2 regions of the Streptomyces roseifaciens genome follow, and region 2 is predicted to be linked to the other one. Evidence: riboswitches for the same ligand, from Rfam matches in the RefSeq annotation. Region 2 holds a riboswitch; the other holds the start of a gene.
What was found. Region 2 has a riboswitch for glycine ahead of gcvT (glycine cleavage system aminomethyltransferase GcvT). Riboswitches for the same ligand answer to the same signal wherever they lie in the genome.
Positions count from the first base shown of each region.

Region 1: it holds a riboswitch for glycine, as region 2 does, so the genes downstream of both, gcvP (aminomethyl-transferring glycine dehydrogenase) here and gcvT (glycine cleavage system aminomethyltransferase GcvT) in region 2, are expected to answer to the same signal.

Region 1 is NZ_LNBE01000002.1:5,947-14,072, reverse strand. It holds gene gcvP (aminomethyl-transferring glycine dehydrogenase) at 1-2,544, opposite strand, end outside; glycine riboswitch at 2,732-2,842, opposite strand; partial or broken gene AS857_RS37085 (PRC-barrel domain-containing protein) at 2,951-3,307, shown strand; gene AS857_RS01910 (DNA polymerase IV) at 3,244-4,869, opposite strand; gene AS857_RS01905 (MerR family transcriptional regulator) at 4,982-5,587, opposite strand; gene AS857_RS01900 (bifunctional nuclease family protein) at 5,776-6,249, opposite strand; gene ftsR (transcriptional regulator FtsR) at 6,302-7,111, opposite strand; gene AS857_RS37080 (FHA domain-containing protein) at 7,154-8,017, opposite strand; gene AS857_RS01885 (DUF881 domain-containing protein) at 8,124-8,126, opposite strand, start outside.
Region 2 is NZ_LNBE01000004.1:2,938,106-2,946,231, reverse strand. It holds gene AS857_RS30445 (enhanced serine sensitivity protein SseB) at 98-895, opposite strand; gene AS857_RS30440 (hypothetical protein) at 1,185-1,733, shown strand; gene AS857_RS30435 (AAA family ATPase) at 1,752-2,447, opposite strand; glycine riboswitch at 2,613-2,720, shown strand; gene gcvT (glycine cleavage system aminomethyltransferase GcvT) at 2,870-3,985, shown strand; gene gcvH (glycine cleavage system protein GcvH) at 4,086-4,466, shown strand; gene glyA (serine hydroxymethyltransferase) at 4,512-5,774, shown strand; gene AS857_RS30415 (L-serine ammonia-lyase) at 5,927-7,309, shown strand; gene AS857_RS30410 (SCO4651 family lipoprotein) at 7,401-8,126, opposite strand, start outside.

The DNA.
Region 1 (8,126 bases), on a different contig from region 2:
CATGGTCGGCGCGTGGAAGCCGTAGTCGATGAGCCGCTTGGCGACGTCGTCGACGCTCACACCGGTCGCCTTGGTCAGCGGCCGCAGGTCGACGATGCACTCGTGGGCCACCAGGCCGTTCGGGCCGGTGTAGAGCACGGGGTAGTGCGGCTCCAGGCGCTTGGCGATGTAGTTGGCGCCGAGCACCGCCACCTGCGTGGCGCGCTTGAGGCCCTCGCCGCCCATCAGCCGGACGTACGCCCAGGAGATCGGCAGGATGCCGGCCGAGCCCCACGGCGCCGCGGAGATCGGGCCGACGCCCGTCGCCGGGCCGGCGGTGGGCTGCAGCGGGTGGTTGGGGAGGTACGGCGCGAGGTGCGCGCGGACGGCGACCGGGCCGACGCCGGGACCGCCGCCGCCGTGCGGGATGCAGAAGGTCTTGTGCAGGTTCAGGTGCGAGACGTCGCCGCCGAACTTGCCCGGCTCCGCCAGGCCCACCAGGGCGTTGAGGTTGGCGCCGTCCACGTAGACCTGGCCGCCCGCCTCGTGCACGGCCGCGCAGATGTCGGCGACGTGCTCCTCGAAGACGCCGTGCGTCGACGGGTAGGTGATCATCAGTACGGCCAGCTCGTCGCGGTACTGCTCGATCTTGGCGTGCAGGTCCTGGGCGTCGACCTCGCCGTCGTCGGCCGTCTTGACCACGACGACCTTCATGCCGGCCATCACGGCGCTGGCGGCGTTGGTGCCGTGCGCGGAGGACGGGATCAGACAGACGGTGCGCTGCTCGTCGCCGTTGGCGCGGTGGTAGGCGCGGACGGCCAGCAGGCCGGCGAGCTCGCCCTGGGACCCGGCGTTCGGCTGGATCGAGACCTTGTCGTAGCCGGTGACCGCGGCGAGCCGCTCCTCCAGCTCCGTGATGAGCGTGACGTAGCCCCCGGCCTGCTCGACCGGCGCGAAGGGGTGCAGCGCGCCGAACTCGGGCCAGGTGACCGGCTCCATCTCGGTCGTGGCGTTGAGCTTCATGGTGCACGAGCCGAGCGGGATCATGCCGCGGTCCAGGGCGTAGTCCCGGTCGGCGAGGCGGCGCAGGTAGCGCAGCATGGCCGTCTCGGAGCGGTGCTCGTGGAAGACCGGGTGCGTGAGGTAGTCACCGGTGCGCAGGAGGGCCTCGGGGAGCGCCTCGGCGGCCACCGCGTCGAGCGCCTCGACGTCGCCGGCCACCCCGAACGCGGCCCAGACGGAGTCCAGGTGGGCGCGGGTGGTGGTCTCGTCGCAGGCGATGCCCACGTGGTCGGCGTCCGTCAGGCGCAGGTTGACGCCGCGCTCGCGGGCGGCCTCGACGACCTCGGCGGCCCGGCCCGGGACGCGCGCGGTCAGGGTGTCGAAGTAGGCGCCGTGCACGAGCTCGACGCCCCCGGCGCGCAGGCCCTCGGCGAGGATCGCCGCGTAGCGGTGGGTGCGGCGGCCGATGGCGGCCAGGCCCTCGGGGCCGTGGTAGACGGCGTACATGCCGGCCATGACGGCGAGGAGCACCTGGGCGGTGCAGATGTTGCTGGTGGCCTTCTCGCGGCGGATGTGCTGCTCGCGGGTCTGCAGGGCCAGGCGGTAGGCCTTGTTGCCGTCGGCGTCGACGGAGACGCCGACGAGGCGGCCGGGAAGGCTGCGGGCGTACTGCTCGCGCACGGCCATGAAGCCGGCGTGCGGGCCGCCGAAGCCCATCGGGACGCCGAAGCGCTGGGTGGTGCCGACCGCGATGTCCGCGCCGAGCTCGCCGGGCGAGGCCAGCAGGGTCAGGGCGAGCAGGTCGGCGGCGACGGTGACGATCGCGCCGAGCTCGTGGGCGCGCTCGATGACCGGGCGGAGATCGCGCACGGCGCCGGAGGCTCCGGGGTACTGCAGGAGGACGCCGAAGACACCGCGCTCGGCGATCTCGTCCGGGATGCCCGCGCTCAGGTCGGCGACGACGACCTCGACACCGGTCGGCTCCGCGCGCGTCTCGATCACGGCGATCGTCTGCGGCAGCGTGTCGGCGTCGATGAGGAAGACGCCCTTCTTGACCTTGCCGACACGGCGGGCCAGGGCCATGGCCTCGGCGGCCGCGGTGCCCTCGTCGAGGAGGGAGGCGCCGGAGGTGGGCAGCCCGGTGAGGTCGGCGACGACGGTCTGGAAGTTGAGCAGGGCCTCCAGGCGGCCCTGGGAGATCTCCGGCTGGTACGGCGTGTAGGCCGTGTACCAGGCGGGGTTCTCCATGACGTTGCGCAGGATCACCGGCGGGGTGAACGTGCCGTGGTAGCCGAGGCCGATCATCGGGGCGAGGACCTCGTTGCGGTCGGCGAGCGTCCGCAGTTCGGCGAGGACCTCGGCCTCGCTGCGGGCCTCCGGCAGGGCCAGGGCGCCCACGCTCTTGATCACTTCCGGCACGGCGGCGGCAGTGAGCTCGTCCAGCGACCCGAAGCCGACCTGGGCGAGCATCTTGGCCTGGGCCTCGGCGTCGGGACCTATGTGGCGGCGCTCGAACGGGGTGTCCCGCTCCAGGTCGGAAAGGGCGATGCGGTGGGCAGTCATCTGCGGAGGCCTCCTGGTCGTTGCGACCTGCGAGGGGTACCACGGCGCGGGTACCCGGACGGCCTCCCCCTCTGTCATCTCAACCTGAGAGCTTCACCGGACCGCAGCGCACGGCCCGGCTTTCACCGTCGGTGAGGAAGGGCTTCGGCGCTTGACCGCCCGAGCCCGCCCTGCTTTCCAGAGTGACCTCGTCCGTGCGGTACGGGTGCCTGAGAGATTCCGGGGAGGATTTGCTCCTTCGGCGCCTCCATCGGCCCCACTGGAGTGGGCTTCCGGAGGACTCTCCCGCACGGATTCTGCGGCCATTCGCCAGCCTACCAGCGCGGCTTTCCCGCCGGATCTCCCGAGTGGCCGCTTCTCGCTTTGTGTTTTTACGTGGGGGGAGGTGCCGAAACAGGGAGGAACCGTGCAGAGCGACATCGATCCCCGGAGCCTGATCGGACGGAAGGTATTCGACCGCGACGGGGCGAAGATCGGCACGGTGGACGAGGTCTATCTCGACGACGCCACGGGGGAACCGCTGTGGGCGGCCGTACGCACCGGTTTCTTCCGGCGGGACACCTTCATCCCCCTGGCGACCAGCGAGGCCTCCGGAGAGAGCCTGCGCACGGCGTACGACCGAGCACTGATCAAGGAAGCCCCCGACTTCGGCGTCGGCCGCCACCTCTCACCCGAGCAGGAACTGCAGCTCTACCACCACTACCGACTGGACATCCCGGGCTCGGGCCGGGTGGCGGGGTCGGACCCGGGACCGGGAACGGGGCGGGGGACGGGATCCGCGCCGGGACCGGCATCCGGCCCGGGATCGGCATCCGGCCCGGGACCGGAGCCGCGCTCCGGACCGAGCCCGGGATCGGGATCGGGATCGGGATCGGCGTCCGCCGGCCCCCCCGGCGCCGGCCGGTCCGGTCCGTCCGCCGGCGGATCAGCAAGCTGATCCGCCCCCGGCTCCTGACGTACGAGGGACAGCGGCTCCCCCGGCTCCAGCGCGGGGTCGTCGACCGCGAACGTCCGCACCCGGCCCGGCTCCGACCAGGGCTGTTCGAACCGCACGGTGACCCGGCCGACGCCGCTGCCCTGCACCCACCCCGCCCCGTACTCGGCGTGCCGCACGTCCAGCCCCGGCAGCCAGCGCCGCGGCTTCACCTCCGCGCCCGCCGTCTCCCCCTGCGCCTCTCCCGGCCCCTGTGGCGCCTCCGCCGCGCCTGCCGCGCCCGCCGCAGCTGTCGTACCTGCCGCACCCGCGGCAGCGGCGGCGGCCTGCGCGAAGAGGTCCTCCTGGGTGTAGTCGGCGAGCCCGCTGACCCCGACGCCGAGCAGCCGGACCCCGGCCGTGGTGTCCACGCCGTCGATCAGCCGGGCCGCGGCCTCCTTGACCACCGCGGGGTCGTCCGTCGGGCCGCGCAGCGTCTCCGAGCGGGTCAGCGTCGAGAAGTCGTAGCTGCGCACCTTGATGACCACGGTCCGCCCGGACCGGCCGGCGGCCCGCAGCCGCTGCACGCACCGCTCGGCGAGCCGGGAGATCTCCGTCTGCACCCGCGACCGGTCGGTCAGGTCCTCCTCGAAGGTGTCCTCCACGGAGACGGACTTGGCGTCCCGGTCGGCGACGACGGGACGGTCGTCATGCCCGGTGGCCAGGGCGTACAGCCCCGCGCCGTGCGCCTTGCCCAGGAGCCGCACGAGCTCCGCCTCGCCCGCCTCACCCGTCTCCGCGACGGTGGTGATGCCGGCCCGGCGCAGCGTCTCGGCGGTGGCCGGGCCGACGCCCGGAATGGCGCGCACGGACATGGGGCCCAGCAGCTCCAGCTCGGTGCCCGGCTCGATGAGCACGAGGCCGTCGGGCTTGGCCTCCTCGGAGGCGATCTTCGCGAGCATCTTGGAGCCGGCGAGCCCCACCGAGCCGCTGAGCCCCGTGGCCGCGCGGATGTCCCGCCGCAGGCGCTCGCCCACGGCCCGCACGGCCGCCGAGGTGGGCTCGACGCCTCCGGCTTCCAGGTCCACGAACGCCTCGTCGAGGCTCAGCGGCTCCACCAGCGGCGACAGCTCGCCGAGCAGGCCCATGACCACTTCGCTGATCTCGCGGTAGAGCGAGAACCGCGGGGTGAGGTAGGCGGCATTGGGGCACAGCCTGCGGGCCTGGGCCGTGGCCATCGCGGAGCGGATGCCGAAGACCCTGGCCTCGTACGACGCGGTGGCCACCACGCCGCGCGGGCCGATCCCGCCCACCACGACGGGTTTCCCGCGCAGGCTGGGCTTGGCCGCCTGCTCGGCCGCAGCGTAGAAAGCATCCATGTCGAGATGCAGGATGGTCGGCGCGCCTCTCACGACACCGATGCTGCCGCATGCCACTGACAATCGCACGCACGTACGACCGGCTGGGTCGCCACGTACACCCGGCCGGAGCGGTCCCACACGGCGGGCCGCAGTCCTGCGGCGGTCAGCCGACGCGGTTGCGGCGGCGGGCCAGCTCGTCGGAGGGGTTGGGGCGGATCAGCGTCTCGCCCGTGTCCACCCGCTCGCCGTGCAGCTGGGACAGGGCGCTCTCGACATCGCGCCACACGACGCCCACGGCGATCCCGAAAACGCCCTGACCGCCCTGGAGGAGATCGACGACCTCGTCGGGCGAAGTGCACTCGTACACCGTGGCACCGTCGCTCATCAGCGTCATCCGGGGCAGGTCGGCCATGCCGCGCGAGCGCAGGTGCTGGACGGCCGTGCGGATGTTCTGCAGGGACACCCCGGTGTCCAGCAGCCGCTTCACGATCTTGAGGACCACCACGTCCCGGAAGCTGTAGAGCCGCTGGGTGCCGGAGCTGTGCGCGGGGCGCACGCTCGGCTCCACCAGGCCCGTGCGCGCCCAGTAGTCGAGCTGGCGGTAGGTGATGCCCGCCGCTGCGCACGCCGTCGGTCCGCGGTAGCCGATCAGATCGGCCTCCGGGCCTCGCGGTGCGGTGACCTCCACCGGAGTGGCATGACGGGGTGCCGGTTCGACCGCTCCCCCGAACAGCGGATACGGACTGCCGACCGCCGTCCCGTCGCCCATGCTTCTCACGCCGACCTCCGTCCTTGACCTGCCCTCTCGACGGTAGGCAGTCACCCGGGGTGCGTCAACGATCGCCACACTCGGCACGCCGAGTGATAATCACCCAGAGAGTGGTTTTGCGTGCCTCTGTGCCGGGAAGGGCTAATCGGATGCGCTGCGGCGAGCCGTCACACAGGGCCGCGGCCGGCTCACTGACTGCTGGTGCCGAAGTCCTCCGGCGAGATCTGGTCGAGGAACTCGCGGAACTTCTCGACCTCGTCCTCCTGCTCGTCCGGGATGGCGATCCCGGCGTCGTCCAGCACCCCGTCGCTGCCGTAGATCGGCGTGCCGGTGCGCAGAGCGAGCGCTATGGCGTCGGACGGCCGGGCACTGACCTCCACGCCGCTGGCGAAGACGAGCTCCGCATAGAAGACACCCTCGCGCAGGTCCGTGATGCGGACCTCCGTGAGCTGCTGGCCGACCGCTTCCAGCACGTCCTTGAAAAGGTCGTGGGTCAGCGGACGGGCCGGGGCCATGCCCTGCTGGGCGAAGGCGATGGCCGTAGCCTCTCCCGGTCCGATCCAGATCGGGAGGTAGCGGTCGCCTCCCACTTCACGCAGGAGCACGATCGGCTGGTTGGAGGGCATTTCCACCCGGACACCCACGACATCGAGCTCGTTCACACAGCAACCCTAGGACGTGCCCGGCAGGTTTGGGTAGTCGGGCACTCGCCGGTCAGTGCGAGCCCGCGTGCAGCGCGGCCTGCACGAGCGCCGCGTGCAGGCGCACGGAGAGCGTGGCGAGCTCGCGCGTGGTGGCCTCGGCATGGGCCCTGGTCTGCGGATTGCGGTGCCGCCGCAGCGGTGCGACCACCTGTTCGACCAGGCCGGCCTGACGGTCGGCGGCGGCCTTCATGGCGCGAAGATGCCGTGGCTCCAGACCGAAACGGCCCAGGTCGGCGACGAGGCGCGCCACGGCCACCGCATCGGCGTCGAATCCGCCGTCCGGGTGCGCGGTGACCAGCCCGTACGACTCCCACTCCACCAGCTCACCCTCCGTGACACCGGTGGCACTCAGCATTTCCTCCCGGCCGATCCGTGCGGCCGGAGAGGGCACGGGCGCCCCGAGCTCGGCACCCGCGAGCACGGCGGCCTCGCCGATCGCGGCGTCCGGACCGGCCTCCTGGCCGTGGTCGGCCAGGAGGGCGGTATCACGGGGCTTCGCGGGGGCGGGCAGCTGCGGCGCCTCGCCCCGGGCCCGCGCCTCGAGGTGCTCCTTGATGACCCGCAGCGGAAGGTAGTGATCGCGCTGCATGCGCAGCACGCAGCCGAGCCGCTCCACGTCCTCCGTACTGAACTTGCGGTATCCGGACGGCGTGCGCTGCGGCTCCACCAGGCCCTCCGCCTCCAGGAAACGAATCTTGGAGATGGTGACCTCGGGGAACTCCTCACGCAGCAGGTTGAGCACCGTACCGATGCTCACCAGCCGTCCCTCCGCGCCGGCGGCTCCGGGTGACCCGGTGCCGCCTGACGGTGTTCGAAGCATGGCCCTTCCTAGCGTCCCCCCGGACGGAGCCCGGGGGGAAGGTCAGATGCCCCGCTGGCTGCCGTAGAAGACCAGCCGGTACTTGCCGATCTGGACCTCGTCGCCGCTGTTCAGGGGCACCGAGTCGATCCGCTCGCGGTTGACGTAGGTGCCGTTGAGGCTGCCGACGTCGGAAACGGTGAAGCTGCCGTCCTGGGCTCTGCGGAACTCCACGTGCCGGCGGGAGACCGTCACGTCGTCCAGGAAGATGTCACTCTGCGGGTGCCGGCCCGCCGTGGTCAGCTCGCCGTCCAGCAGGAAGCGGCTGCCGGAGTTCGGACCGCGCCGGACCACCAGCAGCGCCGAACCGAGCGGCAGGGCGTCGACGGCCGCCTGCGCCTCCGGAGAGAGCGACGGGATCGGCGTCTGACCCGTGGCCTCGGAGTCGTACGCCTCGAGACCGGAGATCGAGATGGTCGACGTGGTCTCCGAGGCGCGCTCGGCCACGGCACCGGGCCTCAGCGGGGCACCGCAGTTGGAGCAGAACCGGCTCGCCTCGGCGTTCCGGTGGCCGCACCTCGTACATACCGGCAAGGCAGACCCTCCGTGCGCGCTCGAGGTCGCTGGTGCCCCGAAACCTATGCGCCCGGTGGCGGCAGGGTCAACAGCCGACCCGCCCGGAATGTCTCCTCCCGGAGCTCCGACCTGATCCCGGAACAGCGGACGCCCCTCCTGGGCGCCCTCCCGGCCCTCGCCACCCTCAACCGGACGCGACGCGCGGTGGCGGGCGCTGCCACCGTCCTGGCGTGCGCTCTTGCCGAACAACTTCGCAAACAACTTCACGGGCGATTCCCCTTGACCGAAACAGACCCGCCCGTGGGGCAGGACAAAACCTCGATGCACACACCGTCCGACCTGGACATCCATACAACGTCCGTGGTCAACAGACAGTTTCCACCACGCACCCTCGACTTGGTGCGCCGACCCCCCGCAACCTCATGGCCTCCCTCTGAAGCCCGCATGACCGCCCGCCTCA
Region 2 (8,126 bases):
CTTCTCTCGGCCTTGACTGCTGCGACCCGGGAGCGCCGTCGCGCACCCGTGGTCGTCCGACCAGCTTACGAGCCCGCCGGGGCGGACAGGGGAGGAGTCACAGGTCGCGGTCGTAGAACGGACGGATCCGGTCCCGCATCCAGTCGCCGACCGGGTCCCGCGCCACGTCCAGGAAGACCAGCTGGACGGGCCAGGGAACGGGCACGGAGCCGAGCGCGCGGCCGACGGCGGCCAGCGCGGCGGACCGGCTGTCGGGGTCCGGCAGGTCGAGCTCGACGCCGATGAACAGGGCCGGATCGGCACCCTCGACGCTCGCGAGGGCGCGCCGCGCCGTGCGGACGACCCCGGCGGCGGCGAACTCCGGCCCGGCGGCCGCCAGGAAGGCCGTGGGCTCGTCCTGCCAGTCGGGCTCGAAGAGCCGCACGCGGCCGCCGGTGGCGTCGCCGTCCAGGACGGTGCGGCCGGCCCGGCACAGCTCGGCGACGGCGGGCGGCGGCAGCGGCGCGCCCACGGAGCCCTCGGGGTTGACGACGATGCCCACCTGCGGGGGCAGGCCGCGGGCGAACTCGACGGCCGGGGCGACGGCGTAGGGCATCCGCTCGCCCGCGACCCTCAGGAACTCCCCCTCGGAGCTGAAGACGGGCACGAAGGCCTGGCCGCCGAGCTCCAGCGTGGGCAGGTCGAGGTCGGCGCTGTCCGGACCGCCGCCGGACGGAAGCGGAACCCAGACGTGGCTGCGGCCGAGCGCCTCCACGATGCGGGCGCCCGTGCCGGGCACGCCCACGGAGGCGGCGAGCACCTCTTCGAGTTCATTGGCGGGCCAGCCGGGCGGGGCGGCCGCGGGCGCGCCGCCGCCGGTGGCCGGACTCCAGCCGTACTGCCCGGGGATGCTCATCTCGTCCAACTCGTCCAATGCCGCCCAACCACTCTCGACGTAGCCGCACATGCACCCTAACGGCTGTACCCCCGCGGGCTCCTGCCGGTGGCCGAAATCGCCGGTGATGTCCCAGGTCAGGGCGGGCCGTACGGGCGTTCATCCCCTCCCGTCACGGCACTGGCCGCAGCCACCCGGTTGCACAGGGGCACCGCAGGCCGGACGGTGATCGGGCAGCTGCCCTGCAGCGCCACCGGCTGCGCCGGCCCCGCCGGCCCGCCGGTTCCTCGCACCGAAGGGAACCTCCAGCATGCGTGTCAACAAGTTCGCCGCCTCGGCGATAGCCGTCGCCGCCTGCGGCTCCGTGGCCGTCGGCGTCGCGGGCCCCTCCCTGGCCGCCGTGAACGCACCGGACCCCGACATGTCCGTCGTGCTCCCGGCCACCGAACCGAAGTCCGCGGCCGCCGTCCACCAGCAGCTCGACGCGGTGGGACAGCTGGGGGAGGCGCTCACGCTGGTCTCCCGGATCGGCAAGGAGGCGCAGTCCAGGACGCCGGACACCGGCGCGCTCAAGGAGATGCAGCAGCGGCTGCGGTCGTCGGCGGACCGGCTCACGGACTCCCTGCGGCAGTCCCCGCCCTCCTCGGGGCGTCCGGCGGCGGCCCCGCCGGACGACGTCCACGACCTGCTGAAGAAGCTGCACAAGGCGATCGAGAAGCTGATCGACGCGGCGGCGAAGAAGGACTCGGAAGGCGTCCAGTCGGCGATCACGGAGGCCCTCGCCGTCGTGAAGGACCTCCTGGCGAAACTCCCCCTGGCGGGAGACGGCTCGACACTGCCGGCACCGCTGCCGCTGTAGGCGGCGCCGCGCACGCGCCTACTCGAAGGTGATCCTCCGCAGCGCGTCCACCGCCCCGCGGTCCAGGAGGACCACCGAGGCGACCCCTGCCGGCAGGTGACCCGGGCGGTCCGGGACCGGCGGCTCCGACACCGCCGCGAGCAGCCGGGCCATCGCCTTCCGGTGCCGGCGGAAGGCGTACGGCGAGACGCCGCGGCCCCGCGCCGCCTGCCCGGCCAGTGCGGTGCCCGGCGGCACGTCGAGGAGGAGCAGGTGGGCCGCGCCGCCCCGGCGCCGTGCGTCACGCGCGACCCAGCGGCGGACCCAGCCGCGCTGCCCGCAGTCGTGCACGACGGCGCTCGCGGTGGAGCGCAGGGCGCGCCACAGCGCCGCGTAGTGCGCGAGCCGGGCGAAGGGCCGGTAGGCCGCGTACGGCAGCCAGCGGGGTGCGTGCCGCTCCAGCCGCTCCCGGGTGTCCTGGGAGTCGACGCACCAGACGATGCCGTCCTGCGCGTCCAGCACGGACACGGCCCGCCGGATGAGCGTGGACTTCCCGCTGCCGGGCAGCCCGGAGACGATCAGCACGTCCCCTGCGGGGAAGCGGAGCTCTCCGCGGCCCGCTCCGGAGCGCAGGTCGCACACCTCCCTCCGGGGCCGCGCCGCGCCGCTCTCCGCCGCGGCCGCGCCGTGCGCCCGCGCCGGCCCGGTCCTCCCTGCCGTCGGTGCTGTTCCCATCCGCTCCGCCCCTCCCCCGGCCCCGGTCACTGCCCGTCACTGCCCCCTACCCACAGAACGTAAAGGAAAGGTAATCGAATTCGGGGGCCGCCAGGCAGTCCGTAACGCGTCCGTACGTGCAATGATGTGCGCGCCAACTGCGTATCCAACTGCATACCGGCCGCTCGAATCCGCGCGGGAGAGTCCCAGGCTGCACGCTACGCCGTGTGCGCTGGGCGCCGAAGGAGCAAGTTCCTCCCTTGAATCTCTCAGGCCCCGTACCGCGCGGACGAGGCAGATCTGAAAAGCGGGCCGCACCGTGCGCGGCTCCACCCAAGGTGCAAGCCGGACCCCCGCGTGTCGCGGCGGCTTCCGGTGAACCTCTCAGGTTCCGATGACAGATGGGGAGGACGTCCTCACTGCCATGTCCGGGAGCCCACACCATGACCGACACCCCTCGCCGCACAGCCCTCGACGCCCTGCACCGCGAGCTCGGCGCGACCATGACCGACTTCGCCGGCTGGGACATGCCGCTGCGCTACGGCAGCGAGCGCGACGAGCACGTCGCGGTCCGCACCCGCGCCGGTCTGTTCGACCTCTCGCACATGGGTGAGATCACCGTGACCGGCCCGCAGGCCGCCGCCCTGCTGGACTTCGCCCTCGTGGGCAACATAGGGAGCGTCGCCGTCGGCCGCGCCCGCTACACGATGATCTGCCGGGAGGACGGCGGCATCCTCGACGACCTGATCGTCTACCGCCTCGCCGACGCCGAGTACATGGTCGTCGCCAACGCCTCCAACGCGCAGACGGTGCTGGACGCGCTGACCGAGCGCGCCGCCGGCTTCGACGCGGCCGTCCGCGACGACCGCGACGCCTACGCCCTCCTCGCCGTCCAGGGCCCGGCCTCGCCCGCCATCCTGAAGTCCCTGACGGACGCCGACCTGGACGGCCTGAAGTACTACGCGGGCCTGCCGGGCACCGTCGCGGGCGTGCCCGCGCTGATCGCCCGCACCGGCTACACCGGCGAGGACGGCTTCGAGCTGTTCGTCGCGCCGGGCGACGCCGTGAAGCTGTGGCAGGCCCTCACCGAGGCGGGCGCGGACGCCGGCCTCGTGCCGTGCGGGCTCTCCTGCCGCGACACGCTGCGCCTGGAGGCGGGCATGCCGCTGTACGGGCACGAGCTGACGACCGCGACCACCCCGTTCGACGCGGGCCTGGGCCGGGTCGTGAAGTTCGAGAAGGAAGGCGACTTCGTGGGCCGCGCCGCGCTGCAGGCGGCCGCGGAGCGCGCCGAGGCGCAGCCGCCGCGCAAGCTGGTCGGCCTGGTCGCCGAGGGCCGCCGCGTGCCGCGTGCCGGCTTCTCGGTGGTGGCCGGCGGCGAGGTCGTCGGCGAGGTCACCTCCGGCGCCCCCTCCCCCACGCTCGGCAAGCCGATCGCCATCGCCTACGTGGACGCGGCGCACGCCGCCCCCGGCACGCAGGGCGTGGGCGTGGACATCCGCGGCAGCCACGAGCCGTACGAGGTCGTGGCCCTGCCCTTCTACAAGCGGCAGCGTTGATCTTCCCCGTGGCTCGCCCGGGGGCTCCCCTGCCCTCTCTCGTCTCCCTCTGTCAAGACCCGTTGCACAAGCACTCACGCGCATCCAGGAGAATCTAGCCATGAGCAACCCCCAGCAGCTGCGCTACAGCAAGGAGCACGAGTGGCTGTCGGCCGTCGACGCGGACGGCGTGGCCACGGTCGGCATCACCGAGTTCGCCGCCAATGCGCTCGGTGACGTCGTCTACGCCCAGCTCCCGGCCGTCGGTGACACCGTCACCGCGGGCGAGACCTGCGGCGAGCTGGAGTCGACCAAGTCGGTCAGCGACCTGTACTCCCCGGTGACCGGCGAGGTCACCGAGGCCAACCAGGACGTCGCGAACGACCCCTCGCTGGTGAACTCCGCCCCCTTCGAGGGCGGCTGGCTGTTCAAGGTGAAGATCACGGACGAGCCGGCGGACCTCCTCTCCGCCGCCGAGTACGACGGCTTCACCGCAGGCTGACCCCACCCCTCGCCCTCCCTCGCCCAGGAAGTCCAGGAAGAACTCATGTCTCTGCTGAACAGCTCCCTCCATGAGCTCGACCCCGACGTCGCCGCCGCTGTCGACGCCGAACTCCACCGCCAGCAGTCCACCCTCGAGATGATCGCGTCGGAGAACTTCGCTCCGGTCGCGGTCATGGAGGCCCAGGGCTCGGTCCTCACCAACAAGTACGCCGAGGGCTACCCCGGCCGCCGCTACTACGGTGGCTGCGAGCACGTCGATGTCGTCGAACAGATCGCCATCGACCGGATCAAGGCGCTCTTCGGTGCCGAGCACGCGAACGTCCAGCCGCACTCCGGTGCGCAGGCCAACGCCGCCGCGATGTTCGCGCTGCTCAAGCCGGGCGACACCATCCTGGGTCTGAACCTCGCGCACGGCGGGCACCTGACCCACGGCATGAAGATCAACTTCTCCGGCAAGCTCTACAACGTGGTCGCCTACCACGTCGACGAGAAGACCAACCTGGTCGACATGGAGGAGGTCGAGCGCCTCGCCAAGGAGCACCGCCCGAAGCTGATCGTCGCCGGCTGGTCCGCGTACCCGCGCCAGCTGGACTTCGCCGCCTTCCGCCGGATCGCCGACGAGGTCGGCGCGTACCTGATGGTCGACATGGCCCACTTCGCGGGCCTCGTCGCCGCCGGGCTGCACCCCTCGCCGGTGCCGCACGCGCACGTCGTGACGACCACCACGCACAAGACCCTCGGCGGTCCCCGCGGCGGTGTGATCCTCTCCACTGCCGAGCTGGCCAAGAAGATCAACTCCGCTGTCTTCCCCGGTCAGCAGGGTGGCCCGCTGGAGCACGTGATCGCTGCGAAGGCCGTCTCCTTCAAGGTCGCGGCCAGCGAGGAGTTCAAGGAGCGCCAGCAGCGTACGCTGGAGGGCGCGAAGATCCTGGCCGAGCGCCTGGTGCAGCCGGACGTCGCCGAGGTGGGCGTGTCCGTCCTCTCCGGCGGTACGGACGTGCACCTGGTGCTGGTGGACCTGCGCAACTCCGAGCTGGACGGCCAGCAGGCCGAGGACCGCCTCCACGAGGTCGGGATCACGGTCAACCGGAACGCCATCCCGAACGACCCGCGGCCGCCGATGGTCACCTCGGGTCTGCGGATCGGCACCCCGGCGCTGGCCACCCGCGGCTTCCAGGCGGAGGACTTCCGTGAGGTCGCCGACATCATCGCCGAGGCGCTGAAGCCGGTCTACGACGCGGAGGCCCTGCGCGGCCGCGTCACGGCCCTGGCGGACAAGCACCCGCTGTACCCCGGCCTGAAGTAACACATCGGCATCCGATTTACGCATCGGTACGGGGCACCGGGCACACTGAAGAGTGAGCGCCCGGTGCCCCGCACCACGCGCCGCCCCCGTACCACCGTGGGCGCCCCCCAGCACGACCCGTACCACCTCCAAGCAGACAGGGAGCAGCCACCGTGGCCATCTCCGTTTTCGATCTCTTCTCGATCGGCATAGGCCCGTCCAGCTCCCACACGGTGGGTCCCATGCGGGCCGCGCTGATGTTCACGCGACGGCTGAAGAACGAGGGCCTCCTGGCCCACACCACCTCCGTCCGGGCCGAGCTCTTCGGCTCGCTCGGCGCCACCGGCCACGGCCACGGCACCCCCAAGGCCGTCCTGCTCGGCCTGGAGGGCTACTCCCCGCGCACCGTCGACGTCGAGCTCGCCGACGCCGAGGTCGAGCGCATCCGCGAGTCGAAGCGGCTGCGGCTGCTCGGCGCGGAGATCGGCAGCACCCACGAGATCGACTTCGACGAGTCGACCCAGCTGATCCTGCACCGCCGCCGCTCCCTGCCGTACCACGCCAACGGCATGACCCTCTTCGCCTACGACGAGGCCGGCGCCCCCCTGCTGGAGAAGACCTACTACTCCGTCGGCGGCGGTTTCGTCGTGGACGAGGACGCGGTCGGCGAGGACCGCATCAAGCTGGACGACACCGTCCTGAAGTACCCCTTCCGCACCGGCGACGAGCTGCTGCGGATGTCCCGCGAGTCGGGCCTGTCGATCTCCGCGATGATGATGGAGAACGAGAAGGCCTGGCGCACCGAGCAGGAGATCCGCGAGGGCCTGCTGGAGATCTGGGGCGTGATGCAGGCGTGCGTCGCGCGCGGCATGTCGCGCGAGGGCATCCTGCCGGGCGGCCTGAAGGTCCGCCGCCGCGCCGCGAACACCGCCCGCCAGCTGCGCGCCGAGGGCGACCCGCAGGCCCGCGCCATGGAGTGGATCACGATCTACGCCATGGCCGTCAACGAGGAGAACGCCGCGGGCGGCCGCGTCGTGACCGCGCCGACCAACGGCGCCGCCGGCATCATCCCGGCCGTCCTGCACTACTACATGAACTTCGTGCCCGGCGCGGACGAGGACGGCATCGTCCGCTTCCTGCTCGCCGCGGGCGCCATCGGCCTGCTCTTCAAGGAGAACGCCTCGATCTCCGGCGCCGAGGTCGGCTGCCAGGGCGAGGTCGGCTCCGCCTGCTCCATGGCCTCCGGCGGCCTCGCCGAGGTCCTGGGCGGCTCCGCCGAGCAGGTGGAGAACGCCGCCGAGATCGGCATGGAGCACAACCTCGGCCTGACCTGCGACCCGGTCGGCGGCCTGGTCCAGATCCCGTGCATCGAGCGCAACGGCATGGCCGCCGCCAAGGCGGTCACCGCGGCCCGCATGGCCCTGCGCGGCGACGGCCGGCACCACGTCTCCCTCGACAAGGTCATCAAGACCATGAAGGAGACGGGCGCGGACATGAGCGTGAAGTACAAGGAGACGGCGCGCGGCGGTCTGGCCGTGAACATCATCGAGTGCTGACGCGCCGCTGAGCCGCACCACTGCGCGAGAGGCGCCCCTGCCCGGCCGATGCCGGGCGGGGGCGCCTCTCGCGTGCGGGAAGCTACTTCAGCTACTTCTGCTGCTTCTTCATCTCGTGCTCCAGGACCTCCTTCTCGGTCGCCGTCTCGGCGGCCGGAGGGGGCTTGATGCCCAGGTCCGCGCCCCAGTCGCGGTACTCGTCGGTCCGGCGGAACTCGCCCTTGGAGCCCTTGCCCGACTCCTCGGTCTTCACGACCACGCCGTCCCCGTCCACCCAGACGACGAGCTCGACCTGCTGCACGCCGTCGCTCTTGTAGCCGTTCACGACGAAGTCGCGGTCCTTGTCCGTGATCGCGTCGCCCTTGTAGGCGGCGAGCTCGGACACGACGACCGTGCCCTGGAAGCGGGCCGCGCGGCGGCCGCCGACCGTCTCGACGCCCGCGTTCTTCACGTCCTTGGACGTGGCGAGGGCCGACGTCATCCGGACGAAGAGCTCCGACGACGGATCCTTGCTCTTGTCGACGCCCTCGACGCTGAACGTCCACCACTTCTTGCCGGCGATCTTCTCCCCGTTGAAGTACATCTTGTCGTTCACGGTGATGACGTGGTTGACGCCGTCCGGGTACTCGGCCGTCTTCGGGCCCACGTCCTTCATCACGGACGCGTGGGGCTTCGCCTGGAAGGCGCCCTCGGTGACGTACTCGCCGTCCTTGTCCTTGCGCGTCCCCTTGGTGCGGTACGTGTTCTCCCGCGCCCCCTTGGCCGCGGCCGCCTTGAGCGTGCCGGCCGGCTCCGCGGCCTTGAGCGCCTTGTCTGC